Regions from separate parts of the Streptomyces bottropensis ATCC 25435 genome, predicted to be linked through region 2. Evidence: riboswitches for the same ligand, from Rfam matches in the RefSeq annotation. Region 2 holds a riboswitch; the other holds the start of a gene.
What was found. A riboswitch is a leader RNA that binds a small molecule or an ion and turns the genes downstream of it on or off. The one in region 2 is predicted to bind S-adenosylmethionine.

Region 1: another riboswitch for S-adenosylmethionine. It lies ahead of STRBO_RS0129900 (aminotransferase class V-fold PLP-dependent enzyme); the one in region 2 lies ahead of thrC (threonine synthase).

What each region holds. Positions count from the first base shown of each region.
Region 1 is NZ_KB911581.1:6,699,440-6,714,468, reverse strand. It holds gene STRBO_RS0129930 (response regulator) at 1-329, opposite strand, end outside; gene ctaE (aa3-type cytochrome oxidase subunit III) at 494-1,114, shown strand; gene qcrC (cytochrome bc1 complex diheme cytochrome c subunit) at 1,213-2,022, shown strand; gene qcrA (cytochrome bc1 complex Rieske iron-sulfur subunit) at 2,019-3,074, shown strand; gene qcrB (cytochrome bc1 complex cytochrome b subunit) at 3,071-4,711, shown strand; gene trpD (anthranilate phosphoribosyltransferase) at 4,868-5,932, shown strand; SAM riboswitch class IV at 6,271-6,385, shown strand; gene STRBO_RS0129900 (aminotransferase class V-fold PLP-dependent enzyme) at 6,503-7,864, shown strand; gene STRBO_RS0129895 (Lrp/AsnC family transcriptional regulator) at 8,119-8,400, opposite strand; gene STRBO_RS0129890 (rhomboid family intramembrane serine protease) at 8,397-9,152, opposite strand; gene STRBO_RS0129885 (hypothetical protein) at 9,351-9,590, shown strand; gene STRBO_RS0129880 (NYN domain-containing protein) at 9,625-10,968, shown strand; gene STRBO_RS0129875 (C40 family peptidase) at 11,228-12,262, shown strand; gene STRBO_RS0129870 (C40 family peptidase) at 12,572-13,603, shown strand; gene STRBO_RS0129865 (hypothetical protein) at 13,701-14,915, shown strand.
Region 2 is NZ_KB911581.1:8,480,192-8,495,220, forward strand. It holds gene STRBO_RS0137525 (cold-shock protein) at 348-554, opposite strand; gene STRBO_RS0137530 (MoaD/ThiS family protein) at 1,017-1,292, opposite strand; gene thrC (threonine synthase) at 1,413-2,705, opposite strand; SAM riboswitch class I at 2,723-2,869, opposite strand; gene STRBO_RS0137540 (glucosyl-3-phosphoglycerate synthase) at 3,001-3,945, shown strand; gene STRBO_RS0137545 (alpha,alpha-trehalose-phosphate synthase (UDP-forming)) at 4,168-5,589, shown strand; gene otsB (trehalose-phosphatase) at 5,647-6,507, opposite strand; gene STRBO_RS0137555 (DUF3263 domain-containing protein) at 6,525-6,752, opposite strand; gene STRBO_RS0137560 (extracellular solute-binding protein) at 7,056-8,357, opposite strand; gene STRBO_RS0137565 (ROK family protein) at 8,527-9,507, shown strand; gene nagA (N-acetylglucosamine-6-phosphate deacetylase) at 9,507-10,748, shown strand; gene STRBO_RS0137575 (1-phosphofructokinase) at 10,845-11,771, shown strand; gene STRBO_RS0137580 (carbohydrate-binding protein) at 11,782-12,768, opposite strand; gene cdgB (diguanylate cyclase CdgB) at 12,982-14,739, opposite strand.

The DNA.
Region 1 (15,029 bases), 1.8 Mb from region 2:
AGCGTCACCGCCGCGTCGGCCCGGCTCCAGGTCGCCAGCCACGCGTCCTGCGGCCGCGCGATCAGCACCAAGGCGGGCGGGCACTCGAAGATCTCGTCCTTGATCTGCCGGCACACGCCCATGCCCCCCATGGGCGCGGCCTCGCCGTCCAGGACGACGACGTCGATCCCGCCCCTGTCCAGCTCCTTGATGACGGCGGCCGGGGTGGCGCACTCCAAGAACTCGACCTGCGGCACGTCGGCAGCCGGTCGCCGGCCGGTGGCCAGCCGCACCTGCTCCCGGGTGCCCGAGTCGTCGCTGTAGACCAGCACCGTGGCGGTCGGCTGCATTGTTCCTCCGTTACGCAGTGGTCGGACGTCGTACGGACAACAAGACGGACAGGGCCCGATGCGCGGATGCTACTCCCTCGAACACCACGTCAGCACCGGTACGGAAGGGAGCAACACTCCGAACGGCACCCCCCGGAGTGAGGGCGGGATAAGCGACCGACATAATGTCGGTCGTGGCGACAGCAACGACAGTAGAAACCGGGCACGCGCACCCGTCGGTCAACCGGCCGAACCTCACCAGCGTCGGAACCATCATCTGGTTGAGTTCCGAGTTGATGTTCTTCGCGGCCCTCTTCGCGATGTACTTCACCCTGCGATCGGTGACCGGTCCGGAGTTCTGGCACGAGAAGGCCGGCACTCTGAACTTCCCGTTCTCGGCGACGAACACCACGATCCTGGTGCTCTCCTCCCTCACCTGCCAGCTCGGTGTGTTCGCCGCCGAGCGCGGGGACGTGAAGAAGCTCCGGATGTGGTTCATCGTCACGTTCGTGATGGGTGCGATCTTCATCGGCGGTCAGGTCTTCGAGTACACCGAGCTGGTCAAGCACGAGGGCCTGTCGCTCTCGTCCGACCCGTACGGCTCGGTGTTCTACCTGACCACCGGCTTCCACGGCCTGCACGTGACGGGCGGTCTCATCGCCTTCCTGCTGGTCCTCGGACGCACCTACGCGGCCAAGAGGTTCACCCACGAGCAGGCCACCGCGGCCATCGTCGTGTCCTACTACTGGCACTTCGTCGATGTCGTCTGGATCGGCCTCTTCGCCACGATCTACATGATCAAGTAGACCGGGCGGCCGGGCCGGGCGGACCGAACGCCTGCCTCGAACCGAGAACGACCCTTCCAGAAGCACCGACGCAGAAGATCCTGACACCGGGGTAATCCGTGAAAAAGCTCTCCGCACGACGACGCCATCCGCTGGCGGCGGTCGTCGTCCTATTCATCGCGTTGGCGGCCTGCGCGGGGCTGTACACCGCCTTCGCCCCCGCGGACAAGGCGCAGGCCGACGAAACCGCCCAGACCCTGACCATCGAGGAGGGCAAGAAGCTCTACTCGGTCGGGTGCGCCAGCTGCCACGGCAACGGCGGTGAGGGCACCACCGACGGTCCTTCCCTGGTGGGTGTGGGCGCGGCGGCAGTCGACTTCCAGGTCGGCACCGGCCGTATGCCGGCCCAGCAGCCGGGCGCGCAGATCCCGAAGAAGCCGGTCGTGTACTCGCAGGCCGAGATCGACCAGCTCGCGGCGTACATCTCGTCGCTGGGCGCCGGTCCGGAGATCCCGACCGAGAGCGCGTACGACCCCGAGGGCGCGGACATCGCCGAGGGCGGCGAACTGTTCCGCACCAACTGCACGCAGTGCCACAACTTCACCGGCAAGGGCGGTGCGCTGTCCGAGGGCAAGTACGCGCCGGACCTTGAGGGTGTCTCCCCGAAGCACATCTACGAGGCCATGCAGACGGGCCCGCAGAACATGCCGTCCTTCCCCGACACCACGCTGACGGAAGAAAACAAGAAGGACATCATCGCGTACCTCGACGCGGTCAACGGCGACGACACCGTGGAGCCCGGTGGCCTCAGCCTCGGCGGACTCGGCCCGGTCAGCGAAGGTCTCTTCGGCTGGGTGTTCGGGCTCGGCCTGCTGATCGCCGTCGCCGTCTGGGTCGCCGCTCGGACCGCAAAGGCCAAGAAGTCATGAGTAGCCAAGAGATTCCAGAAGAGAACCTGCCCATCGAGCAGGACGCGCACGGCGCGGTGCAGGTCGCGGACGAGAAGCATCCCTTCGCGGACCCCGGCCTCCCGCCCCACGAGCACCGGGTCCAGGACATCGACGAGCGGGCCGCGAAGCGGTCCGAGCGGACGGTCGCCCTGATGTTCACGGTGTCGATGCTGGCCACCGTCGCCTTCATCGCCTCGTACCTCGTGATCGACGTACACAAGTCGATCTACGTCTGGCCGATCGGTCACATCAGCGCGCTGAACTTCGCGCTGGGCATGACGCTGGGCGTCTCGCTGTTCTGCATCGGCGCGGGCGCGGTCCACTGGGCCCGCACGCTGATGTCGGACGTGGAGGTCGCCGACGAGCGTCACCCGATCGAGGCGGCGCCCGAGGTCAAGGCGAAGGTCCTGGCGGACTTCGCGGACGGTGCCAAGGAGTCCGCGCTCGGCCGTCGCAAGCTGATCCGCAACACGATGTTCGGCGCGCTGGCCCTGTTCCCGCTCTCCGGTGTGATGCTGCTGGGCGGCCTCGGTCCGGCGCCCGGCACCAAGCTGCGCCACACCACCTGGGCCAAGGGCAAGAAGCTCCTCAACATGAACACCAACGAGCCGCTGCGTCCCTCGGACGTCGCGGTGGGGTCGCTGACCTTCGCCATGCCGGACGGCCTGAGCGAGCACGACCACGACTTCCAGAAGAACATCGCCAAGGACGCCCTGATGATCGTCCGGATCCAGCCGGACGACATCAAGGACAAGCGCGAGCTGGAGTGGTCCCACGAGGGCATCGTGGCGTTCTCGAAGATCTGCACCCACGTGGGCTGCCCGATCTCCCTGTACGAGCAGCAGACGCACCACGTGCTCTGCCCCTGCCACCAGTCCACCTTCGACCTCGCCGACGGCGGACGGGTCATCTTCGGCCCCGCGGGTCACGCCCTTCCGCAGCTGAGGATCACCGTCGGTGAAGACGGCTACCTCGAAGCGGTCAGCGACTTCGATGAGCCCGTCGGTCCTGCCTTCTGGGAGCGCGGATGAGCACTACGACCACCACCGGTTCGCGCGACAGGCGCGAGAAGGCACCGGCCGGCGAGCGCGTCGCCGACTGGGCCGACGGCCGGCTCGGGATCTACTCCCTGGCCAAGTCCAACATGCGCAAGATCTTCCCCGACCACTGGTCGTTCATGCTGGGTGAGATCTGCCTGTACAGCTTCATCATCATCATCCTCACGGGTGTGTACCTGACGTTGTTCTTCCACCCGTCGATGAACGAGGTGGAGTACCACGGCCCGTACGTCCCGCTGCAGGGCCAGCTGATGTCCGAGGCGTTCAACTCGACCATGCACATCTCGTTCGAGGTGCGCGGTGGTCTGCTGATCCGGCAGATCCACCACTGGGCGGCGCTGATCTTCCTCGCCGGCATGTTCGTGCACATGATGCGCGTGTTCTTCACGGGCGCGTTCCGCAAGCCGCGTGAGGTCAACTGGCTGTTCGGCTTCCTGCTGTTCGTCCTCGGCATGTTCACCGGCTTCACCGGTTACTCGCTCCCGGACGACCTGCTCTCCGGCACCGGTGTCCGCTTCATGGAGGGGGCGGTCCTGTCCGTGCCGATCGTCGGCACGTACCTGTCGTTCTTCCTCTTCGGCGGAGAGTTCCCGGGCGGCGACTTCGTGGCCCGCTTCTACTCGGTCCACATCCTGCTGCTGCCGGGCATCATGCTCGGCCTGCTGGTGGCGCACCTGATCCTGGTCTTCTACCACAAGCACACGCAGTTCGCGGGCCCCGGCAAGACGAACAACAACGTCGTCGGCATGCCGCTGCTCCCGGTGTACATGGCGAAGGCCGGAGGCTTCTTCTTCCTGGTCTTCGGCGTCATCTCGGTGATCTCGGCGATCGCCACGATCAACCCGATCTGGACCATGGGCCCCTACCGGCCGGACCAGGTGTCCACCGGCGCCCAGCCCGACTGGTACATGGGCTTCTCCGAGGGCCTGATCCGTGTCATGCCGGGCTGGGAGATCAACTTCTGGGGCCACACGCTCGTCCTGGGCGTGTTCATCCCGCTGGTGATCTTCCCGCTGGTCCTGGTCGCGATCGCGGTCTACCCGTTCATCGAGTCCTGGGTCACCGGCGACAAGCGCGAGCACCACATCCTGGACCGCCCGCGCAACGTCCCGACCCGTACGGCCTTCGGTGTCGCGTGGATCACCTGGTACATGGTCCTGCTGATCGGTGGTGGAAACGACCTCTGGGCGACCCACTTCCACCTGTCGATCAACTCGATCACCTGGTTCGTCCGGATCGCGTTCTTCGTGGCCCCGGTGATCGCGTTCATCGTCACCAAGCGCATCTGCCTCGGCCTGCAGCGCCGGGACAAGGACAAGGTGCTGCACGGTCGGGAGACCGGCATCATCAAGCGTCTGCCGCACGGTGAGTTCATCGAGGTCCACGAGCCGCTCAGCCAGGAGCAGCTGCACACGCTCACGGCGCACGAGCAGTACGCGCCGGCCGAGATCGGTGCCGCGGTCGACGAGAACGGTGTCGCCCGCAAGATCACGCGCCTGTCGAAGCTCCGCGCCAAGCTGAGCAAGGGCTACTACGGCGAGGACAGCCAGATCGCCAAGCCCACCGTCGAGGAGTACAAGGAGATCACGAGCGGCCACGGCCACCACTGATCGTCCCGCTTCGCCACACCACGGTCGAAGGGCCCCCGTCCGATCTTCGGACGGGGGCCCTTCGCCGTGCTCCGACCTGGATAGGGTGGGTGCATCAGTGATTTCACGATCCGCGCGGCCCCTTTCTGCCCGCGGTGACGACACCCAGGAGCGGCTATGAGCGCTGTGACCCCCGCTGGAGGCGACACCGCGGCGGGCCGTTCCTGGCCGGCGGTACTGAACGCGCTGCTGTCCGGGCACGACCAGGACGCCGGTGCCACCTTCTGGGCGATGGACCAGATCATGCGCGGCGAGGCGACGGACGCGCAGATCGCCGGGTTCGTGGTGGCGCTGCGGGCCAAGGGGGAGACCGTCGAGGAGATCACCGGTCTCGTCGACGCGCTCTACGAGCACGCCAACGTGATCGAGGTGGCCGGGGAGACGGTCGACATCGTCGGCACGGGCGGGGACGGCGCCAAGACGGTCAACATCTCCACGATGTCGTCGATCGTCGTCGCCGGTACGGGCGCGAAGGTCGTCAAGCACGGGAACCGGGCCGCGTCGTCGGCGTCCGGCGCGTCCGACGTGCTGGAGAAACTGGGCGTCAATCTGGAGCTGACCCCGAAGCGGGTGGCCGAGGTCGCCGACGAAGCCGGGATCACCTTCTGCTTCGCGGTGAAGTTCCATCCGGCGCTGCGTCATGTGGCCGCCGCGCGGGGCCAGTTGGGCATCAGGACGGTCTTCAACGCGCTCGGCCCGCTGGCCAACCCCGCGAAGGTGCGCGCCCAGGCCGTCGGTGTCGCCGACCCCCGGATGGCCCCCATCATGGCGGGCGTCTTCGCCGGGCGCGGCAACTCCTCGCTGGTCTTCCGGGGCGACGACGGCCTCGACGAGCTGACGACGACGGCGACGTCACGGGTGTGGGTCGTCCGGGACGGCAAGGTCACCGAGGAGGCCTTCGACCCGCGCGACGTGGGGCTGGAGCTCGTGCCCGTGGAGGCGCTGCGGGGGGCCGACGCGTCGTACAACGCGGATGTCGCGCGGCGGTTGCTGGGCGGCGAGACCGGGCCGGTGCGGGATGCGGTGCTGTTGAACTCGGCGGCGGCGCTGGTGGCGTTGTCGCCGACGTCCGGGCCGCTGGCGGAGCAGCTGCGGGACGGGATGGCCAGGGCCGCGGAGTCGATCGACTCGGGGGCTGCGCGACAAGCTCTCGAACGGTGGGTCGCCGCCACCAACCGGTAGTGCGTCGGGCGCGGGCCCGGTGGGGCTTCTCGCGCAGTTCCCCGCTCCCCTGAAGACATCAGGCCCTGCGGGCCTGAAGGACGGCGGTCGGGCGGGGCTGGAGGACGGCGGTGGGGCGGGCCAAGGACGGCGGTCGGGCGGGCTTCAAGGGCGGTGGTGGGGCGGGGAAAAGCACGGGGCGCGGCCCCTGCTTTTCAGGGGCGCGGGGAACTGCGCGAGGAGCCCCCACCGGACCCGCACCCGCAGACGAAACCGCGCCCTCGACCCGTCACGCGCCCCATTCCGCCATCCGGACACGAGTTGCGGCGCGCCGATCACTTCACGTACGTTCCTGATCAGGTCATGAGTGACAGCCCTAAGCCCCGGCTGGCTGTCCGGCAACCCTCCGTCGTGGCGGGGTGCCCCGGGTGAAGACCGGGCCGTAGGCAGCGAGGTCTACGGCAAGCGCGGCTTCGAGGGAGTCTTCCGTGAGCAAGCGAATGCGATAGGGCCGCCGAGCCCCGCCTCCGCGCACCCTTTTCTCTTTTCTCCGCATGCCCTCCTTCGGCATGCCCCTCACGGGAGTTCGCCATGTCTGTCTCCACCCTTGCCGCCGACCGTGCCGTCTGTGCCCCGCTGCCCGTTCTGGGCCGAGATGTCACCGTCCCCCTCGTCACCGGTGGTGAGGTCACCTACGCCGCCCTCGACTACGCCGCCAGCGCCCCGGCCCTGCAGCGCGTGTGGGACGACGTGGCGGCGTACGCGCCCTACTACGGCAGCGTCCACCGCGGTGCCGGCTACCTCTCCCAGCTGTCGACCGACCTCTTCGAGAACGCCCGCACAACCGTCGCGGAGTTCCTCGACTGCCGGGCCGACGACCAGCTGATCTTCACCCGTTCGACCACCGACTCCCTGAACCTCCTGGCCGCGGCCCTGCCCGCCGACTGCCAGGTCTTCGTCTTCGAGACCGAGCACCACGCCTCGCTGCTGCCCTGGCGCGACGCCCGGGTGACCTACCTGGACGCGCCGCGTACGCCCGGGCAGGCCGTGGCCACCCTGGTGGCCGCGCTGGCCGGACGTGACCCGCACGGGCCGGCGCTGGTGTGCGTCACCGGTGCCTCGAACGTCACCGGGGAGATCTGGCCGGTGCGCGAACTGGCCGCCGCCGCGCACGCGCACGGCGCGCGGATCGTGCTCGACGCCGCCCAGCTGGCGCCCCACCACCCCGTCTCCGTGCAGGAGCTGGACGTGGACTGGGTCGCCTTCTCGGGGCACAAGCTGTACGCGCCGTTCGGGTCCGGCGTGCTCGCCGGGCGCGCCGACTGGCTGCGTGCGGCCGACCCGTATCTCGCGGGCGGCGGCGCCAGCCGCAAGGTGACCCGCCGGACGGACGGCGGCGTGGACGTCGAGTGGCACGAGAGCGCCGCGCGCCACGAGGCCGGCTCGCCCAACGTCATCGGTGTTCACTCCATCGCCTCCGCCTGCAAGGCCCTCACCGAGGCCGGGTTCGACACGCTGGTCGCCCGGGAGCGGCATCTGATCGACGCCGTACGGGCAGGGCTCGCCGAGGTGCCCGAGGTGCGGACCCTCTCCCTCTTCGGGGACGACGCCCCGCGCGTCGGCGTCCTCTCCTTCGTCGTCGAGGGCTGGAACAGCTCCCACTTCGCCGCCGCCCTCTCCGCCGAGTACGGCATCGGCGTACGCGACGGCCTCTTCTGCGCCCACCCCCTCGTCCGCACCCTCCTCGGCAGCGACCCGCAGAACCAGGGCGAGTGCGGCGCGCCCGAGGCGGCGCCCGGCGAGCGCTCCCTCAACGCGATCCGGGTGAGCTTCGGCGCGGGCACTCCCGACGAGCACGTGGAGCGCTTCGTGCGCGCCGTGAAGGAACTCGTACGGAACGGCGCGAAGTGGAACTACCGCACGGAGAACGGCCGTTGCGTCCCGGCCGTCTGACCCGAACGGGCTGATCCCCCGGCGTGTCCCCGACGTGGGTGCACGGGGTGCGGGCGCTGCGCCAGAAGGACCCTCGGCGGGAACGGCACGCACACCGCACGGGTCGTCGACGCGGACACCGAGGGCGAGCGGCCGTGGACGGCCACGGAGTCCGTCGACGGGCCGAACCTGCGCGACGCCGTCCTCGACCGAGGGCGTCGCGGCCGTCGACCTCCCCGACCGACCCCCGCCGCAGCGGCCCGCGTGAGAGGCCCCTAGCCGTCCAGCCCGATGGCGAAGGCCGCCTCCAGGTCGTGCTGGGAGTAGGCGCGGAAGGCGACATGGGTGTCCGTGCCGAGGACGCCCGGGATCTTGCTGATACGGCCGGGGATCACGTCCGCGAGGTCCTCGTGCTCCTTCACCCGCACCATGGCGACCAGGTCGTACGTGCCGGTCACGGAGAACACCTCGGTCACCGAGTCGATCGCGGCGATCGACTCCGCGATCTCCGGGATCCGGTCCACGCTGGTCTTGATGAGCACGATCGCGGTGATCACGGCTGTTTCTCTCCCTCGGGGGCCGGAGCAGGGACGTGTCCTGACGCGTCCGCTGGCGGTTTCACTCTAGCCCCACGCCCGAAACGCCCCCACGCGAAGACGAACCCCAGTGCGAACCCGACCAGGTGCGCCAGATAGGCGACGCCCGGCCCCGAGGTCTGCCGCCCCGCCGCCAGCCACTGCAGGCTCACCCAGAACGGCAGGGTCACCCATGCCGGGAAGCGCAGCGGGAGGAAGAAGAGGAAGGGCAGGAGGCTCGTCACCCGCGCCCGCGGGAACAGGTACAGGAACGCGCCGAGGACCGCGGAGATCGCCCCGGAGGCGCCGACCAGGGACTGCGGCGACCCGGAGTGGGCCGCCGCGTACGCCACCAGCGCGAGGTAGCCGCAGCTCACGTAGAACAGGGCGAACGCCACCCGGCCCATGCGTTCCTCGGCCATCGCCCCGAAGACGAAGAGGAAGAGCATGTTGCCGAGGAGGTGCAGCCAGCTGCCGTGGACGAAGAGCGCGGTGAGGGGGGTCAGTGCCGCGCGCGGAGTGCCGTCGAAGAGTTCGACGGGGACGACGCCCCAGCGATGGAAGTACGCGCGCTGCGCGGCGAGCAGTTCGTCCCCGGTGCCGTACGCGGGGTTGAGGCCCGCAGCCGGTCCGATCAGGAAAATCGCACAGCAGGCGGCGATCAGCCCGTAGGTGACGGGCGCCGACTCGTTCCGTACGGCCCGGGCGGCCGGGGCGATCCACTTGCCGATCATGCGCAGAGCATGACGTAACGGGACCCACTCGCACAGACCGCCTCGCCGCCCGCGCGCATCGCCCGCGCCGCCGGAGCCGATCGGCGCCGCCGCCGTGGGCGAACGGGCGTCCGGTACCGGTCAGGCCGTAGGGTTACGAGCCACAAGCACCGGGACGTCGGCGCTTCACGGAGACTGGAAGAAGGAAGAGCAGCCACGATGACGGTTCCCCTGCCGACGGACACGACCCGCTGGCGCTGCACGCTCTGTGGCAATCTCACGCGGTTCGACGTGACCCGCTCGTCGAAGGTCGTCGAGTACGTGCACCTCGACCTCGCCGGGCAGCCCAAGGTCGAGGAGCGCGAGGTGGTCAGTGAGACCATCGAGTCGGTGCGCTGCCGCTGGTGCAACGCAGTGGACCAGGTGGAACTCGTGGACAGGCCGGGCGCCGACTCCTGAGGGAGCCGGTCCCGCACGGACAGTGGGGTGACGGATGGTGGAGACCGCAGGCGGGGGGCCGGGCGACGGCGCCGCCGAGGTGCTCGACCGCCCGCTGCCCGAGGGCGTGCGCAAGCGGGTCGTGCAGATCGTCTCGGACGGGTTCGGCGGCCTGACGGTCGCCGAACTGCCCGCACAGCTCAGGCAGTACGCCCGGTTCACCCCGACCCGTCGGGTGAAGTTCGCCGGGAACGCGATGGCGGCCGCCGTGGAGAGCGACACGCTGTTCAGACAGCGGATCGGGGAGCGGTTCCGGGAGGCCCACCCGGAGCTGTCCGGCGCCCTCGACACGGGCACGCCGCCGCCGGCCGCTGACCCGCTGGACGTGGCGGCCGCGGCCTATGTGCTGCGCCCCACGGGCTGGGTGAAGCTGGTCGCCGCCGCCGGCGAGGAGGCCCTGCGGGCGGACGCCGAGCGGGCCGACGAGGAGAGCCGTGCCGAGCTGGAGCGGCTGCGCGAGCAGCTCGCCGAGGCCCGTGGTCACACGAAGTCCGAGACGGAGCGGTTGCGCGCGGAGCTGGAGGCGGCCAAGAAGGAGGCCGACTCGATGCACCGCAAGCTCCGGGCCGCCCTCAGCGACGTCAAGCGGGGCGAGGCCGCCCTGCGCAAGCTGCACGCCGAGATGGAGACCGTACGCGCCGAGGGCCACGCCCAGGTGTCCGCCGCCGAGAGCGAGAGCCGGCGGCTCAAGGCCCGGCTCGGCGAGGCGGAGACCGCCCTGGAGGCCGCCCGGCGGGCCGCCCGCGAGGGCCGCAGCGTCGAGGACATGCGGGTACGGCTGCTGCTGGACACCGTGCTGGAGGCCGCCCAGGGGCTGCGCCGCGAGCTGGCGCTGCCGCCGGTCTCCGTACGGCCCGCCGAGACCGTCGACGCGGTCGAGCCGGGGCGGATGACCCCCAAGGACATCGCCGCCCGCGCGCTGTCGGAGAACGACCCGGCGATCCTGAACCAGTTGCTGGCGCTGCCGCAGGCGCATCTCGTCGTCGACGGCTACAACGTGACCAAGACCGGCTATCCGCAGATGCCGCTGGAGAAGCAGCGCCTCAGACTCCTCGGGCAGCTCTCCCAGCTCGCCGCGCAGACCGGCGCCGAGGTCACCTGCGTCTTCGACGGGGCCGAGCTGGCCGCGCCGGTGCTGCTCGCGCCGCCGCGCGGGGTGCGGGTGCTGTTCTCCAAGCCGGGTGTCACCGCCGACGAGTTGATTCGCCAGCTGGTGCGTGCCGAGCCGCCCGGCCGGCCGGTCATCGTCGCCTCCACCGACCGGGAGGTCGCCGACGGGATCGCGAAGGCGGGTGCCCGCCCGGTGGCGTCCGCGGTGCTCCTCAAGCGGCTTACCTGAGCTTTCGACACCGTCCGCCCCAACAGCAACAAACAGGCCCTATGCCCGAATTGACCGAAACGTTGCGCGACGTAGCGTCAACCGAGCATTACCGCATGTGCGTTGAGTGTAAATTGTGCGCCCTGGGACGGGATTTTTCCTGTGGGGGATTTGAAGTGATCACCGTTGGGTCACTAGGGTCTGGGCTCAAACCTCTGAACGGGTGATCGTCGCCGGAGTCCCCGCCGGCCGGTCGCTCACATGAAGGAGTTCACCTACCGTGGCGTCCCACCGTCGACTCAAGCAGCCGAGCCGTGCGCGCGTGACCGTGCTCACCACCGCCGCCGCCGCTGCCGTGGCCCTGAGTGCGCAGGCCGCCAACGCCGCGCCCGCGGAGAAGCCGAGCAAGGACGAGGTCAAGACCAAGGTCCACAAGCTCTACGAGGACGCCGGGCGGGCCACCGACAAGCTCAACGGGGCCGAGGAGAAGCAGGAGAAGCTCGAAAAAGAGATCTCCACGATCCAGGACAACGTCGCCAAGGGCCAGGAGGAGCTCAACGAACTGCGTGAGGGCATAGGCCTGGCGGCCAGCGCCCAGTACCGCTCGGGCGGCATCGACTCCTCGATCCAGCTCTTCCTCTCCGCCGATCCGGACGAATACCTGGACAAGGCCGCCACCCTCGACCAGCTGACCAGCCAGCAGGTCGAGGCGCTGAAGAAGATCCAGGACAAGCAGCGCACACTCGCGCAGCAGCGCCAGGAGGCCACGGAGAAGCTGGAGGACCTCGCGGACACCCGCGAGACCCTGGCCAAGAAGAAGAAGGAAGTCCAGAGCAAGCTGGCCGCCGCGCAGAAGCTCCTCAACTCCCTGACGGCCGAGGAGAAGGCCGATCTGGACGAGCAGGAGACCCGCGCCAGCCGCGACGCCGGGGACCGCGTCGAGCTCGGCGACGAGGCGCCCGCCTCCAGCTGGGGCGCCGCCGCCCTCGCCGCCGCCGACACCCAGCTCGGCAAGCCCTATGTCTCCGGCGGCAGCGGCCCGAACTCCTACGACTGCTCCGGGCTGACCCAGTGGGCCTACGCCCAGGCCGGTGTGTCGATCACCCGGACCACGTACACGCAGCAGAACGACGGCACGAAGATCGGCCGCGACCAGCTGATGCCGGGCGACCTGGTCTTCTTCAACAACCTCGGCCACGTCGGCCTCTACGCGGGCAACGGCATGGTCATCCACGCCCCGTACCCGGGCAAGGTCGTCCGCTACGAGTCGATGAGCACCATCGGTTCCTTCCAGTTCGGTGTCCGCGTCGCCTGACGCCCTCCCGCCTGATCAGGGCCGACCGTCACAGAACGTGACGGTCGGCCCTGTTTTTGTTCAAGATCAGGACACAGGGCCGCCCGAACGGGCGAATTCCCGTGCCTCGCGCTGACCCCTTTCCCCGCTGGTGACCTGGGGCCCCAGCCCGGACGTCACGCTGTGTGGCCGCCGAGGTCTTTGGCTGGGACACGGTCGCGCGGCTACTGTCGGCCGCGCTTCCCTCACCCGCCGTGAGCGCGCCCCCTCCGGGTCGCCGTCCGGCCCGGGGGAGGGCCCTGTCCGTCGTCGAAGGGAGTGCGGCTTCCCGTGGTGTCCCACAGTCGCCTTGTACCGTCCGGGTTCGACCGGGGCGCGGCCGCCGCCCTCGGTGTGCTGTCCGCCGCTGCCGCAGCCCTCGGCGCCATCCCCCTCCAGCAGGCCGCCGCCGCGCCGCACCACACCATCCGGGCCGAGGTGGACCGGCTGTACGAGGAGGCCGAGCGGGCCACCGAGGCCTACAACAAGGCCGACGAGCGCGCCGACGAGCTGCGCGACCAGGTCGGTATCGCGCAGGACTCGATCGCCCGGCAGCAGGACCGCGTCAACGTCATGCGGGAGTCGCTGGGTTCGCTCGCCGGAGCCCAGTACCGCTCCGGCGCCCTCGACCCGTCGATCGCGCTGCTGTTCTCCGACGACCCGGACGACTACCTCGACACGGCCGCCGCCCTGGACCGCATCAGCGTCCACCAGGCGGGCGAGCTCCACGACCTGCGGCAGTCCCTGCGTGAACTGTCCCAGGACCGTGCGGAGGCCCGCGGCAAGCTCACGGAGCTGGAGAAGAGCCGCAAGGCCGTCGCCCGGCACAAGCGGGTCGTCGAGGGGAAGCTCGCGGCGGCCCGTCGGCTGCTCAACTCCCTCACGGACGAGGAGCGTGCCGAGTACGACCGCGCCTCCCGCTCCACCGGCCCCGGCCGCACCGACATGCCGGACCCCTCCGGCGCCGTCGCCCCGAACGGCCGCGCGGCCGCCGCCGTCGCCGCAGCCCGCTCCGCCCTCGGCAAGCCGTACGTGTGGGGCGCCACCGGCCCGCACGGCTTCGACTGCTCGGGTCTCATGGTCTGGTCGTACGGACAGGCCGGCGTCGGGCTGCCGCGCACCTCGCAGGCCCAGCGGTACGCGGGCACCCAGGTCCCGCTCTCGCAGGCCCGGCCCGGCGACATCGTCACCTACCGGCCCGACGCCAGCCATGTCGGCATGTACGTCGGCAACGGCCAGGTCATCCACGCCCCCTACCCGGGCGCCCCGGTCCGCCACGACCCCGTCGGCATGATGCCGATCGCCTCGGTCACCCGTCCCTGACCGGCGCCGGGTCCCGGCCGCCGACGGCCGGTGACCGGGGCCCCGTACGATCGGGAACGTGGCTGGCCGAAGGCGCACGACGCGTGCGGGGTCCGGAGTGCTCCCGGGCCCCGGACGTGTTCTCCCGGCGGCCGCGCTCGCCCTCGCCCTCCTCGCCGGCTGCGGCGGGCCGGCGGCGCCCGACACCGCCCGCTCCGAGGTGCTGCGGATGCTCGACCGACGGGCCACGGCGGTCCTGGAACGGGACGGGGCGGCCTACCGCGCGACCGAGGCGGCCGGCGCCGCCTCCGGCCGACTGGCCACCGGGGAGGCCGAGTTCACCAACCTCCGCGGCCTGCCGCTGGCCTCCTGGTCGTACGACCTCACCGCCTTCCACCGCTCCGGCGACCGGGCCACGGCCGAGGCCGCCCTCCGCTACCGGATACGCGGCTACGACCGGGCGCCCGTCACCGCCGTACGGACGCTGACCCTCGTCCGGGACGACGACGGGGTGTGGCGGGTCGCCGCCGACGAGCCCTCGAAGGAGGGCACCGAACAGCTGTGGGAGCAGGGGCGGATACGGGCCGTGCGCGGGGCGCGGAGTCTGGTGCTGGGGGTGGGACGGTCGGTGGCGGACCTGCGGGCCTACGCGGCGCTGGCGGACCGGGCCGTGCCCGCCGTCACCGAGGCGTGGGGCGAGGACTGGGCGCGGCGGGTCGTGGTCGTCGTCCCCGAGTCGCTGGAGGAGATGGCGGGGCTGCTGGGGGCGCCGGCCTCCGGGTACCGGGGGATCGCGGCGGTCACCACCGGGGAGACGGGGGGTTCGGCGAGGGCGCCGGCGGACCGGATCGTCGTCAACCCCGACGCGTACGCGCTGCTCGGTGACTTCGGCAAGCAGGTCGTCCTCACCCACGAGACGACCCACGTCGCCACCCGCGTCCACACCGACACCTCCACGCCCCTGTGGCTCTCCGAGGGCTACGCGGACTGGGTCGGCTACCGAAAGGCCGGCCGTACGGCGTCCGAGGTGGCCCCCGAACTCGAGCGCGCCGTCGCGGAGGGCCGGGCCCCGAGCGCCCTGCCCGCCGACGCCGACTTCGGCTTCTCCGGCGACTCCGGCGGGCTCGCACGGGCCTACGAGGGCGGGTGGCTGGCCTGCCGCATGATCGCCGACCGCTGGGGCGAGGGCCGCCTCGACGCGTTCTACCGGGCGGTGGGCGCGCACGGCGGGCGCGGTGGGGCGGTGGAGGGGGCGCTGGAGGAGGTGTTGGGGACGACGGTCGAGGACTTCACGGCGAAGTGGCGCGAGTACGTACGGGCCCAGCTGCGCTGAGGCCTGGGTGCGGGGGGTTGGATCGTCGGCCGCGGGTCGGTGGGGGTTCTCGCGCAGTTCCCCGCGCCCCTGGAAGGCCGGGCTGCGCCTCGGGCCCTGGGTTTTCAGGGGCGC
Region 2 (15,029 bases):
CCCGGCTTGCGGGCCTCGCCGACCCGGTCCTCGTTGTCACTCTCACCTTCAGAGTGCTAACGCCAATGATTAGCACTCGGCATGCCCGAGTGCAAGGTGCGCCCTCGAAGCGGGCCCGTCGAGGGGTGGTGGTCGGGTCACGGGCGGGCGCGGGCGTCTCTCGGTGATCCGCAGGTGAGCGCGCCCTCGCGCCCCCGTGCACGACCCCCCGACGCGCGCCCCTCGGCGCGGCCCCGCCCGGACTCGTCGGCGCCCGCGCACACAAGAGGGCTCGCACCCCGAAAACGGGGTGCGAGCCCTCCTACGAAGAACGAAGAACGTCGCTGCGTTGAACCCGGCGCGTTACTTCAGCCGGCCGCGAGTCGGACCATGTCCGCCTGCGGCCCCTTCTGACCCTGCGAGATCTCGAACTCGACCCGCTGGCCCTCTTCCAGGGTGCGGTAGCCGTCCATCTGAATCGCGCTGTAGTGGACGAATACATCCGCACCACCGTCGACCGCGATGAAGCCGTACCCCTTCTCCGCGTTGAACCACTTGACGGTGCCCTGAGCCATGCCTAACTCCCCTATTACTGGCCCTTGCACAGATCCACACTTCGCGGATCCGGGTCAGACCTCACCCCCCAACGGTTGGGGGTGTGCGCCGGAACGCGTCGACCGCGGCCGAATGTATCTGTCCAACTGCCCTCTGCAACAGGTCAATCGGACGAGAATTCTGGACACGACCGGTCGGGAATGTACGAACAATTCGCCTGAATTCAGGGCAAGTCGGGCCCCACAAAAGGAGCGAAATACACAAAAGGCCTGCACACTTTGGCTACTTCATATAGGGCGTGCGGCGGAATCACATATGCATCCGGCAAGGAATCACTACGGTGATCGGACCGGGTTCCCCAACTCTACAGTGCTCAACCATAGAGAATTGCCCCCTCCGCTTCTCTCGCGGAGGGGGCAATTCGATGAACTCTCGGTAATCAAAGTTACCGACGGTTACTACCGGCGGGTACGGACCGGCGGTCAGCCACCGGCGACCGCGGGAATGATCGACACGCCCGCACCGTCCGGCGTCGCCGTCTCCAGCCCCTGCTCGAACCGGACATCGTCGTCATTCACGTACACATTCACGAACCGCCGCAGCTTGCCCTGATCATCGAGAACCCGGGCGGCGATCCCGTTGTGGTTCTTCTCCAGGTCGGCGATCACCTCGGCGAGGTTGGCCCCCTCGGCCTGGACCTCGGCCTGCCCACCGGTATAGGTGCGAAGGATGGTGGGGATGCGGACGTTGACGCTCATGACTTGTGACCTCCGGTCGGTGCAGAAGAGTTGGGGGCGCGGGGCTGTACCGGTTATGCGGCTGCCGCCGCGTGGGCCCGACCAGCCCCCACGGACCCGCGGACGAACGACTACCGGCCCTTACGCGAGACCGGCGTCTCGGAACGCATCGAGGCTGGGCCGGATGGTCGCGGTCAGGCCGGTCCCGGCCACCGCGTCCAGCGTCTTGAGACCGTCACCGGTGTTGAGCACGACCGTGGTCAGCGTCGGGTCGAGGACGCCGTCCTCGATCAGCTTCTTCGTGACGCCGACGGTCACCCCGCCGGCGGTCTCCGCGAAGATCCCCTCGGTCCGCGCCAGCAGCTTGATCGCCTCGACGATCTGCTCGTCCGTCACGTCCTCCACGGCCCCGCCGGTCCGCCGCGCGATGTCGAGCACGTAGGGACCGTCCGCCGGGTTGCCGATCGCGAGCGACTTGGCGATGGTGTTCGGCTTCTGCGGCCGCACTACGTCGTGGCCCGCCTTGTAGGCCACCGACACCGGCGAGCACCCCTCGGCCTGCGCACCGTAGATCTTGTACGGCTTGTCCTCGACGAGGCCGAGCTTGATCAGCTCCTGGAGGCCCTTGTCGATCTTCGTGAGCTGCGATCCGGAGGCGATCGGCACGACCAGCTGGTCCGGCAGCTTCCAGCCGAGCTGCTCGCAGATCTCGTACGCCAGGGTCTTGGAGCCCTCCGCGTAGTACGGCCGCAGGTTGACGTTCACGAAGCCCCAGCCCTCGCCGGCCGGGTCGCCGATCAGCTCGGAGCAGAAGCGGTTCACGTCGTCGTAGTTGCCCTCGATGCCGACCAGCTCGCCGCCGTAGACCGCGGCCATGACGACCTTGCCCTGCTCCAGGTCGTGCGGGATGAACACGCAGGACCGGAAACCGGCGCGGGCGGCGGCGGCGCCGACGGCACCGGCCAGGTTGCCCGTGGAGGAGCAGGAGAGGGTGGTGAAGCCGAAGGCACGGGCGGCTTCCAGCGCCTGGGCGACGACACGGTCCTTGAAGGAGTGCGTCGGGTTGCCGGAGTCGTCCTTGATGAACAGCTTGCCGGCGTCGACGCCGAGCGCGGCGGCCAGGTTGTCTGCCTTGACGAGCTGGGTCCAGCCGGGGTTGATGTTCGGCTTGGTCGCCACGTCGGCCGGGACGGGCAGCAGGGGCGCGTACCGCCAGATGTTCGCGGGGCCGGACTCGATCGTCTTCCGCAGCTCCTCCGTGTCGTACGCGGAGTAGTCGTACGCGATCTCCAGAGGCCCGAAACACTCCTCACAGGCGAAGACCGGTCCGAGCGGTACCCGGTGACCGCATTCCCGACAGCTCAGGGCGGCGGCGGGCCCGAGGTCTACTGTGGAGGTGGAATCGATGGTGCTTGCAACAGTCTGCGCAGCCATGGAGGCGAGGCCCTTTCTCCTCATCTTCCTCACGACGCACTTCGCCGTGAGACGGATTTGGCACCTTCCCGAGCCGGGAGCCTCACCACGACAACGTGGTCAGACCGGCTGGAGGGTTGCCGGGGCTTCATCGGGCCGTATCCCTCTGCCCCTCTGGATGAGCGGTATTTGGTTGTATACGCCGACGGGCACCGACATGCGATGGTCACCAGCGTTGTCCAAGACTGTAACCGAAGGCCAGGACAGTTGAGAGAGCCGTCCGAACCGCGAGATGAACGCAGAGGAGCCGCGCACTGTGCTGAAGGAAGTCGAGCGCTGGCTGAGTACCCGCTCCTGGTCCATGGCCGACCGCCCGCTCCACAGGATCATGGCCGCCAAACGCGCCTGCGGCCAGTCGGTCAGCGTGGTCCTGCCCGCGCTGAACGAGGAGGAGACCGTCGGCGACATCGTCGCGATCATCCGCCACGACCTCATGCGGCAGGTCCCGCTCGTCGACGAGATCGTGGTCGTCGACTCCGGCTCCACCGACCGGACGTCGCAGGTCGCGGCGGCGGCCGGCGCGCGGGTCGTCCACCGCGACGACATACTGCCCCGCGTCCCGACCGTGCCCGGCAAGGGCGAGGTCCTGTGGCGCTCCCTGCTCGTCACGAGCGGTGACATCGTCTGCTTCATCGACGCGGACCTCAGGGAGTTCTCGTCCGACTTCGTCTCCGGGATCGTCGGCCCGCTGCTGACGGACCCCGGTGTCGACCTCGTCAAGGCGATGTACGACCGCCCCCTGGGCTCCGCCGCCGGCCAGGGCGGCCGTGTGACGGAACTCATGGCCCGTCCCCTGCTCAACATGCACTGGCCCCAGCTGGCCGGCTTCGTCCAGCCCCTCGGCGGCGAGTACGCGGCCCGCCGCTCCCTCCTGGAACGGCTCCCGTTCCCCGTCGGCTACGGCGTGGAGCTGGGCATGCTGGTCGACGCGCTGCACCTGGTCGGCCTCGACGCCCTGTCCCAGGTCGACGTGGGCGTCCGCAAACACCGCCACCAGGACGGGCAGGCGCTGGGCCGCATGTCCGCGGCGATCTACCGCACGGCCCAGCTCCGACTGGCCCGCGGCCACCTGATACGTCCCGTCCTGACGCAGTTCGAGCGCGGACGGGAGGGGTTCGAGCCGCGGACGTACTCGGTGGACCTGGAGGAACGGCAGCCGATGGTGGAGATCGCGGAGTACGCGGAGCGGAAGGCGGCGTAATTTTTTTCGGGGCCGGGGGTGTCGGGTGCCGGGGGCCGGTCGCGCAGTTCCCCGCGCCCCTGAAAAGCAGGGGCTGGGCTGTTAGGGGCGCGGGGAACTGCGCGAGAAGCCCCACCGGACCCGCACCCGCCGACGCACCCGCACCCCCCACCCCCCGAGGCACTCCTGTATACGGCCGAACCGCACGTTTGACCGCCGAACCCCCGGGCTAGGTTGAGCCTTATGGCATCAACGCACGGCCCGGCCCACGTACTCGTCGCGTCCAACCGGGGACCCGTCACCTACACGCTGGACGAGAGGACCGACACGCTCGGCGCGAAGCGCGGCGGCGGCGGTCTCGTCTCGGGCCTCTCCGCGATCGACCCGTCCTCCGGCGCCGTCTGGGTGTGCTCCGCCCTGGGCGACGGCGACCGCGAGGCCGTACGACGCGGCATCGCCGAACCGGGCGTGCGCATGCTCGACATCCCCGCCGACGTGCACCACGACGCGTACAACGGCGTCGCCAACTCCACGCTGTGGTTCGTGCACCACATGCTCTACCAGACCCCGCTGGAACCGGCCTTCGACGCGGAGTTCCGGCGGCAGTGGGCGGCGTACGAGACGTACAACCGCGCCTTCGCCGAGGCGCTCGCCGACGAGGCGGCGGAGGGCGCGGCCGTCCTGGTGCAGGACTACCACCTGGTCCTGGTCCCCCGCATGCTGCGCGAACTCCGCCCCGACCTGCGCATCGGCCACTTCTCGCACACCCCGTGGGCGCCCGTCGACTACTTCCGGATGCTCCCCGACGACATCGCCGCGCAGGTGCTCGACGGCATCCTCGGCGCCGACCGCGCCGCGTTCCTCACCCGGCGGTGGGCGGACGCGTTCACCGCGTGCTGTCACGCCGTCCTCGGCCCCGACGCCGCGTCCGGCACGAGGATCGGCGTGCACGGCCTGGGCGCCGACGCCGACTTCCTGCGGACCCGTGCCCACCAGGCGGACGTCGACGAACGCATCGTCACGCTGCGGGAGCAGATCGGCACGGCCCCCGACGGCACCCCGCGCCGCACGATCGTCCGCGTCGACCGCACCGAGCTGTCGAAGAACATCGTGCGCGGCCTGCACGCCTACCGGCAGCTCCTCGACGACCGGCCGACCTGGCGCGAGCGCGTCGTGCACGTCGCCTTCGCGTACCCGTCGCGGCAGGACCTCGCGGTGTACCGGGACTACATGGCCGAGGTCCAGCGGGTCGCGGACGACATCAACGAGCGGTACGGGACACCGGACTGGACCCCGGTCCTCCTCCACCTCAAGGACGACTTCGCACGCTCCCTCGCCGCGTACCGTCTCGCGGACGTGGCCCTGGTGAACCCCATCCGCGACGGCATGAACCTCGTCGCCAAGGAGGTGCCGGTGATCTCCGAGGAGGGGTGCGTGCTGGTGCTGTCGCGGGAGGCCGGGGCGTACGAGGAGCTGGGGGACGACGCCGTGGTGGTGAACCCGTACGACGTGGTGGGTACGGCGGCCGCGCTGGACGAGGCGTTGAACCTGCCGGCGGCCGAGCGGGCGGAGCGGGGCAAGCGGCTGGTCGCGGCGGCCACCGCGCTGCCGCCCACGCAGTGGTTCCTGGACCAGCTGAGGGCGCTGGAGGAGGCCCCCCGGTAGCGCCGGGAGGCGTGGCGGGGCATCGACGGGAGGCCGGGCCCTCTCCTCGTCGCCTCGCTATACGTGCTCGGCGATGCCCGCCAGGAGGCGGACGACCCCCTCCGGGCCGTTCACCACCAGGTCGGCCCGCTCCGACAGTTCGGTGACCTCCGCGCTGCCGCTGCAGACCAGGAGGCCGGGCGTGCCCTCGGTGCGGAGTTTCTCGACGGCGGCGAAGGCGGGGAGGTCGCCCAGGTCGTCGCCGGCGTAGAGGACGGATCCGGCGCCGGTCCGCGTGAGGTGGTCGCGGAGGGCCACGCCCTTGTCCATGCCCGGGGGCCGCAGTTCGAGGACCATGCGGCCGGGTTCGACGATGAGGCCGTGGCGGGCGGCGAGGTCGGTGAGCGGGGCGCGCAGCGCGTCGAAGGCGGCCTGGGGGTCGACGGCGCGGCGGGTGTGGACGGCGACCGCCCGCCCCTTCTCCTCGATCCAGGTCCCCTGCCACGCGCCGACGCCGTCCAGGAAGCCGGGCAGCTCCGCGCGGACCGCCGCGACACCGGGGTGCGGGGCGGGGGCGCTGACCGTGCCGGTGACGGCGTCCCAGCGTTCGGCGCCGTAGTGGCCGAGGACGACGAGGCGTTCCAGCCCGGGGACACCGGCGAAGCCGCCGTGGCGGACGGCGACGGCCGCCGGGCGGCCGGTCACCACGGCCACGGAGGCGACCTTGGGGGCGAGGGCGGCGAGGGCGGCGACCGCGTCGGGGTGGGCGCGGGCCTGCTCGGGGTCGGGGACGATCGGGGCGAGCGTGCCGTCGAAGTCGAGGGCGATCACCGTGCCGCCCGGGCGGTCGAGGATCGCGTCCAGCGCGTCCCGCCCGGCCGGGGTCACGGGTGTCGGCAAGGTGGCCTTGGGGTTGTCTGTGTCCTTGTGGCTGCCCATGGCGTCGACCCTATCCGTCATCGCTCGGCCCGGCGTCCCTCCCGGACCCTTCGCAGCCGGTTGACGGTGACCGGGTCGTGGGCGAGGGCGCGGGGGTCGTCGAGCAGGGCGTTGAGCAGCTGGTAGTACCGCACCGGCGCCAGCCCGAGCCGCTCCCGGATGACCCGCTCCTTGGCCCCCGGCCCCTCCCACCCTTGCCGCTCCACGGCGAGGATCGCCTGCTCCCGGGTGCCCAGCTCGTCCATGGCTCGACGGTAACGGACGGGTGTGACATCACGCGGGGGCACGTGGTCACGTGGTGGGGGCGGCGCGAGGGGCGAGGTGCGTGCTCGGGTGCGGGTGAGGTGCGCGGTCGGGTGCGGGTGAGTGAGGGCTGGTCGCGCAGTTCCCCGCGCCCCTGAAAAGCAGGGCCTGCGGCCCGTGCTTTTCGGCCCGCAGGGGCCGTGTCTCTCAGGGGCGCGGGGAACTGCGCGAGAAGCCCCACCGAACCGCACCCGCCGACGCACCCGCACCCGCCCCCCATGTCGCGCCCCCGCCCCCCGGCCGCCCTACTCCTCCCGGTCAGCGACAGTGGCCGTCTGCTGCAGCTCACCGAGCACGGTCGCCGGCTTCGCGTCAGACCGCACCGCCCGCCCGATCTGCTCCTTCAGCGCCGCACTGACATCCGCCCAGGACGTCTTGCCGACCGGATACAGCTCCGCGCTGGGCAGTGCTTCGAGGAAGGGCCTGAGATCCGCGTCGCCCTTGTCCCCCGCCATCTCCTCGGACGCGGACGCGGTCACCGGCAGCAGGTCGTACTCCCGGGAGAAGTCGAGCACGTTCTCGTCGCTGTAGACGAAGTCGAGGAAGTCACCGATCTCGTCCTCGTGCCCGTTCTGCTTGAAGGCCATCATCCAGTCGGCGACCCCCATGGTCGCGTGCTTGCGCGCGTCACGCCCCGGCATGGCGGCCGTCCCGTACTCGACCCCCTCGTCGGCGGCCATCTTCATCAGGCTGGGGTGCCCGTTGAGCATGCCGACCTCTCCGCGCGCGAACGCCGCGAACGCGTCGGCGCGGTTGAGTTCGGCGGGGGCGACGGGCCCGGTGAGGCCCTTGTCGACGAGCTCGTCCTTGAGCCAGGTGAAGGTCCGGACGTTGTCGTCGGAGTCGATCCGGTAGGTGCCGACGTTGTCGGTGTAGCCGCCCCCGCCGCTGAGCAGCCACTGCATGGTCTCGGCCTGCGCCTCCTCGGACCCGAGCGGCAGCGCGTACGGGGTGCCGACCCCGGCCCCCTTGAGCGCCTCGGCATCGGCGGCCAGCTCGTTCCAGCTGCGCGGGGCGCGGTCGATGCCCGCCTCGGCGAAGAGCTTCTTGTTGTAGAAGAGGACGCGGGTGGACGCGGCGAACGGCATCCCGTACGCGACCCGCTTCACCTTGCCCGCGTCGGCGAGCTGGGGGAGGAAGCCGGCCTGGACGGGGATGGAGAGCAGGTCGTCGACCTCGTAGAGCCGGCCGGCCGAGGCGTAGTCCGCGTAGGTGCCGGCCTGCGCGAGATCGGGGGCCTCGTCGGCGGCGACCATCTCCTTGATCTTGCGGTCGACGTCGTTCCAGGAGTAGACGCTGACGTCGATCCTGACGCCCGGAGTCTTCTTCTCGTACGCCTTCACGACCGCGTCCCAGTACTTCTGGGAGCTGTTCGCCTTGGAGTCGCCGTAGTCGGCGGCGACCAGTCTCAGCGTGACGCCGGGGCCCTCGGCCTCCGAGGCGCCGCAGCCCGCGAGCGTCGCCATCAGTCCCAGTGCGGACGCCGCCGCTATGCCGCTGTTCCTGACCCCGGCGTTCGTCCGCCGCTGCCGCTGTCGCACTCCCACTGCCCCAACCTGTCGCACGAGCCCCGCGCACAACAGCCTGAATCACAGGCCCCGCGTTCAAGGCCGTTGATCTCTCAACTTCCCAAACCTTCCATAAGGTCTACACCACAAGGTCTACACCACGTAAGTGGACTAGACCTCTCGCGGGTCAAAGGGCCACACTGTTCCCGTGAGACATGTCATCGCCCTCGATGTGGGCGGCACCGGGATGAAGGCCGCACTGGTCGGGGCCGGCCCCGCACCCGGCGCACCCCCCGTGCTGCTGCACCAGACCCGGCGCGCCACCGGACGCGAGCGCGGGGCGGAGGCGGTCGTCACCTCGATCCTCGACCTCGCCGCCGAACTGCGCGCGTACGGCGAGCGGCACTTCGGCGAGCCCCCGGCCGCCGCCGGGGTCGCCGTACCCGGCATCGTCGACTCCGGCCGGGGCATCGCCGTCTACGCCGCCAACCTCGGCTGGCGCGACGTCCCGTTGCGCGCGCTCCTCGCCGAACGCCTCGACGGCGTCCCGGTCGCCCTCGGCCACGACGTGCGCACCGGCGGGCTCGCGGAGGGGCGCGTGGGCGCGGGCCGGGGCGCGGACCGCTTCCTCTTCGTGGCGCTCGGCACCGGCATCGCCGGCGCGATCGGCGTCGACGGCCGGGTGGAGGCGGGCGCCCACGGCTTCGCGGGCGAGATCGGCCACATCGTCGTACGGCCCGGGGGCCTCCCGTGCCCCTGCGGTCAGCGCGGCTGTCTGGAACGGTTCGCCTCCGCGGCGGCCGTCAGCGAGGCCTGGGCGGAGGCCGCCGGCGACCCCGGCGCCGACGCCGCGGACTGTGCCAAGGCCGTCGAGTCGGGCGATCCGCGCGCCGCCGCCGTCTGGCAGCACGCCGTCGACGCCCTCGCCGACGGCCTCGTCACCGCCCTCACCCTGCTCGACCCCCGCACCCTCATCGTCGGCGGCGGCCTGGCGGAGGCCGGCGACACCCTCTTCGCCCCGCTGCGCACCGCCGTAGAACACCGGGTCACCTTCCAGAAGGTGCCCGCCATCGTCCCGGCCGCCCTGGGAGACACCGCGGGCTGCCTCGGCGCCGGCCTCATGGCCTGGGACCTCCTCACCCCCACGACCCCCACGGCTCCCAAGGCCCCTTCGGAGGTAACCACCTGATGGCCCCCGCACTTTCCGACACCGGGTCCGACAGCGCTCCTTCAGGGGCGCGGGGAACCGCGCGAGCGACCACGAGCAACCCGCGGCCTCGGCACACAGCACAGCCCTACGTCCTCGAAGGCGCCAACATCGTCCTCCCCACCGGCACGGTGAAGAACGGCCGTCTCACCATCGACGGCACCAAGATCTCCGACAACCCCCCGGAGAACGCCCACACCCTCCTGGTCCACGACCACTGGCTGGTCCCCGGTTTCGTCGACCTCCACAACCACGGCGGCGGCGGCGCCTCCTTCACCTCCGGCGCCGTCGAGGAGGTCCTCCAGGGCATCCGCACCCACCGCCTCCACGGCACCACCACCCTCGTCGCCTCCACGGTCACCGGTGACATGGACGGCCTCGCCCACCGCGCCGGCCTCCTCTCCGAACTCGCCGAGCAGGGCGACATCGCCGGCATCCACTTCGAGGGCCCGTTCATCTCCCCGTGCCGCAAGGGCGCCCACGCGGAGGCCCTCCTGCGCGACCCCGACCCCGCCGAGGTCCGCAAGCTGATCGACGCGGCACGCGGACGGGCGAGCATGGTCACGCTGGCGACCGAACTCCCCGGCGGCCTCGACTCCGTACGACTCCTCGCCGAACTCGGCGTCCTCGCGGCGATCGGGCACACGGACGCCACCTACGAGCAGACGGTCCAGGCCATCGACGCGGGCGCGACCGTGGCGACCCACCTGTTCAACGCGATGCCCCCGCTCGGCCACCGCGAGCCCGGCCCGATCGCCGCGCTCCTGGAGGACGAACGGATCACCGTCGAGCTGATCAACGACGGTACGCATCTGCACCCCGCCTCCCTGCAACTGGCGTTCCGTCACGCGGGCGCCGGGCGGGTCGCGTTCATCACCGACGCCATGGACGCCGCCGGCTTCGGCGACGGCCGCTACATGCTCGGCCCGCTGGAGGTCGAGGTCGCGGACGGGGTGGCCCGTCTGGTGGAGGGCGGCTCGATCGCGGGGTCCACCCTCACCCAGGACCGCGCCCTCAAACGCGCCGTCACCGTCGACCGCCTCCCGATCGAGGACGCCGTCGCCGCCCTCTCCGCCAACCCGGCCCGCCTCCTCGGCCTCCACGACCGCATCGGCTCCCTCGACCCGGGCAAGGACGCCGACCTGGTCCTCCTCGACGCGGACTTCGACGTCAAGGGCGTCCTGCGCAAGGGCGAGTGGGTGGTGAACCCGTTCGGCGACTGACCCGGACACCGTGACGTCCGGGCGGTCTGGGCCGACCGCCGCTCATTTGGCATGATCGAGCCTCCGCGCAGTCGAGGCTCAAGGGGGTGAGCCCAGGTGATCCTCACGGTCACACTGAACACCGCTCTCGACATCACCTATCGCGTACGGGACCTCAGGCCCCACGCCACGCACCGGGTGACGGACGTGACCGAACGCCCCGGCGGCAAGGGGCTGAACGTGGCCCGCGTCCTCGCGGCACTCGGCCACGAGGTGACGGTCACCGGCTTCGCAGGCGGCGCGACCGGCCGCGCCCTGCGGGACCGGCTCACGCACACACCGGGTGTGGTGGACGCGCTGCTCCCGGCGGAGGGCGCGACCCGCCGGACGGTCGCCGTGGCCGACGCGAGCGGTGACACGACCCAGCTCAACGAACCGGGCCCGCTCATCACACCCGCCGAATGGTCCGCCTTCCAGGAGGCGTACGCCCATCTGCTGCGCTCCGCCTCGGCGGTGGCCCTGTGCGGCAGCCTGCCGCCGGGGGTGCCGGTGGGCGCGTACGCGGGTCTGGTGCGTACCGCCCGCACGCTGTCCGTCCCGGTGCTGCTGGACACCAGCGGCGAGCCGCTGCGGCGCGGGGTGGCCGCCCGCCCCGACCTGGTGAAGCCGAACGCCGACGAACTGGCCGAACTGACCGGCTCCCACGAGCCGTCCCGCGCGACCCGTGACGCCCGCCGCCGAGGCGCCCAGGCGGTCGTGGCCTCCCTCGGCCCCGAGGGCGTCCTCGCCCACACTCCCGAAGGCACCTGGCGCGCCGCCCCGCCCCGCCGCTTCCGCGGCAACCCGACCGGCGCGGGCGACTCGGCGGTCGCGGGCCTGCTCTCCGGCCTGACCGACCGCCTCCCCTGGCCCGCCCGCCTGGCCCGAGCCGTGGCCCTGTCGGCGGCGACCGTACTGACCCCGGTGGCGGGCGAGTTCGACCGTCAGGCGTACGAGGAATTGGTGGGGCAGGTGACGGTGACGGAGGAGGTCACGGCGGCGTGAGCGGAGGCGCTCAGTTTCCGCCGTCCTCGTCCTTGCCGGTCAGGTACAGCTGGTCGATGTTGACGTCACAGGAGTTGCCCTCTTCGCACGAGATCTTGATCTCGTTGGTGCCCTTGTTGAGCTGGACGGCCGACCAGCTGTACGTCCAGCCCTTCTCGTAGTCGCCCTCCGGGGCATTCGAGAAGTTCTTGAGGTTGAGCGGGCGGCTCTGGGCCTTGCCGTTGACCGTGAGCGTGGCGTTGGCGTCCTTGCCGGGTACGCCGTAGACGACGTACAGCCGGTAGGAATCGGCCTTCGGGACGTCCTCCGCCTTCCACGTCACCGACGAACCCACCGAGTTGAAGTTCCCGACGTAGAAGCCCCCGTCCGACTTGGCGCCGGGGACGTCGGACGCGATGGCCGCGTTGCCGCCGAGGAGGAGGGTCTTGGCCTCGGCCTTGGGGAGTTCCTGGGCTTCCGCCTTCTTCGACTTGCTGGCCGACGGGCTGGGGTCGGCGCTCTCCCCGGTGGTCGGGGTCGTCGAGGCACCGGCGTCGTTGTTGGACGCGTCCTCGCCGTCGTCGCCGAGCATGGCGATGCCGATGCCGATCACGACCGCCGCCACGACGGCGATCGCGCCGATGAGGAGGCCCTTGGTGTTGGGGCCGCGGCCCCGGCCGCCGCCGCCGACTCCGTGGCTCTGCTGCCGGGTCGTCGGCGCGCCGCCGGAGAAGCTCTCGGGGGCCTGGTAGTGCGCGTTCGGCCGGCCGGCGCCCGCCTGCTGCTGGCCGTACCCCTGCTGCGGGACCTGCCCGTACTGCGCGGTGGCGGCCTGCGGAGCCTGCTGGGTCTGCTGCCCGTACTGGCGTTCACCGACCGGCCGCGCCCGGTTGACCGCGTTGGGGTAGCCGTAGCTCGCGCTGGGCGGCTGGGCTCCTCGGGCCTGTCCGTCCTCGTAGAGGTAGCCGAACGGGTCGTCGTCCTCGGGCGTGCTCGCGCCGTTGTTGCCGGGCGTCATCCCTAGGTCTCCTCAGCGGTGCGGTACTTACACGTACGGGTGGCGGGTTATTGCTCGGGGGTGCAGGAGAGCGAGCCTACCCGCTCGTGGTGACCCAAACGGGTGACTCGGACCTCATCACCCGGCCCACCCACCGGACACCCGCCGACTTCCTGCCACCGCACGCCTCTGACCTGCGGATATCGTCCCATGTTTCCAGCGTCACTCCGGACGCTATCCGGCCCGCCTGTGCTGCCTGGGACGAGATCGTTTCTCGACGTACATCCGCTCGTCAGCTGATTTCAACACCTCGTCCGCCGTCATTCCGCAATGGGCCCATCCGATACCGAAACTGGCGCCTACGCGCATTGCGCGGCCGTCGACCCGAATCGGCTGAATGATCTCGTTGCGCAGGCGTACGGCGAGGTCCTGGGCGTCCGCGCGACCGAGGCCGTCGGCGAGGACGACGAACTCGTCGCCGCCGAGCCGGGCCACCGTGTCACCGTCGCGCACACCCCGGCTGAGCCGCCGGGCGACCTCGATGAGGACGGCGTCGCCCGAGTTGTGCCCGAACCGGTCGTTGATCGACTTGAACCCGTCGAGGTCGCAGAAGAGCACCGCGAGCCCCTTGGTCCCGTCGTCCCGCTCGTCCTCGGGCGCGACGGTGTGCACATGGTGGTCGAAGGCGTCGAACGGTTCACCGGTCCGGTTGAAACCGAAGGCGTGCCCGCTGTGCCCCGCGGCCTCGTAGTCGTCGAAGGACGGGTGCGGCAGCCGCGCCGCGTGCTCGCCGTGCTCCCCGAACTCGCCGTGCCCGGCGCCGACCTCTCCCTGCTCCCCGAAGGGCCCGAAGGCCGCGTTCATCGAGTCGGCCGCCGCGCCGGCCGGGAGCGACTGGGGGCGCGGGCAGAGACGCGCGGCCAGGCGCGAGCGCAGCTCGGCCGAGTTCGGCAGGCCGGTGAGGGCGTCGTGCGAGGCCCGGTGCGCGAGCTGCAGCTCACGCCGCTTGCGCTCCTCTATGTCCTCGACGTGGGTGAGCAGGAAACGGGGCCCGTCGGCGGCGTCCGCGACCACGCTGTTGCGCAGCGACACCCAGACGTACGTCCCGTCGCGCCGCCCGAGCCGCAGCTCCGCGCGCCCGCCCTCGGCGGAGGTCCGCAGGAGGGTGCCTATGTCCTCGGGGTGGACGAGGTCGGAGAAGGAGTAGCGCCGCATCGCGGAGGCGGGCCGCCCGAGCAGCCGGCACAGCGCGTCGTTGGTCCGCAGGATCCGGCCGTGCTGGTCGCCGCCCATCTCGGCGATGGCCATGCCGGAGGGGGCGTACTCGAAGGCCTGCCGGAAGGACTCCTCGCTGGCGCGCAGCGCCTGCTGCTCCCTTTCGAGCCTGACCAGCGCACGCTGCATGTTGGCGCGCAGGCGAGCGTTGCTGATCGCGATGGCGGCCTGGAATGCGTACATCTGGAGCGCTTCGCGTCCCCATGCGCCCGGTCGCCGGCCGTTGCGCGGCCGGTCCACGGACACGACACCGAGCAGTTCGCCGCAGGAGGCGCCACCGGCGCCCGGGGTGTACATCGGGGCGAAGAGGCGGTCCGAGGGATGCCACTCGTCCTCGAACCGGGGGGCGGGGCCGTCGGTGTACCACTGCGGTACGTCGTCCTCGTCGAGCACCCAGCCCTCGGTGTGGGGTATGAACCGCAGGTCGCCCCAGGCCTCGCCCATGGTCAGCCGTCGCTCCCAGGATTCGCGGGAGCCGACGCGGCCGGTGATCAGGGCCTCGGCGGCGCTGTTCCCGGCGAGGGCGGCGACGACCAGGTCGCCGTCGGGGCGGACGAGGTTCACGCAGGCCAGTTCGTAGCCCAGGCCGTTGACCACGCCGTCGGCGACGGTCTGCAGCGTGTCGGCCAGGCTGCGCGCGGTGTTCATGTCCGCCATCACCTGGTGCAACTGCCGCAGCGTCGTCAGACGGACGTAGGGCTCCGAATCGGTTTCCATTCGCCCTCCCCCCGAGATCTCGTGGCAGCTCCAGGCTCCAGGTAACCTGCTTAACTCGCGGGCTTACTACCGCTTACAGTTCCCGCTTACAGCTTGCAGCGTCCCCGCCACTGAATCACAGCGCGAAGCCCACTCGGTACACAGGGTCAACAAAATATGGCTCCTGTGACTCAAGTCACAACAGAACATGAGCAATTGAGTGGAGTTTATGCGTTTCTCTCGTGCGTTTTTTGAACAGAATTCAGAACTCTGTGTAGGCGCTGCGCGCGGGGCTGACCGGCGCGGATGGC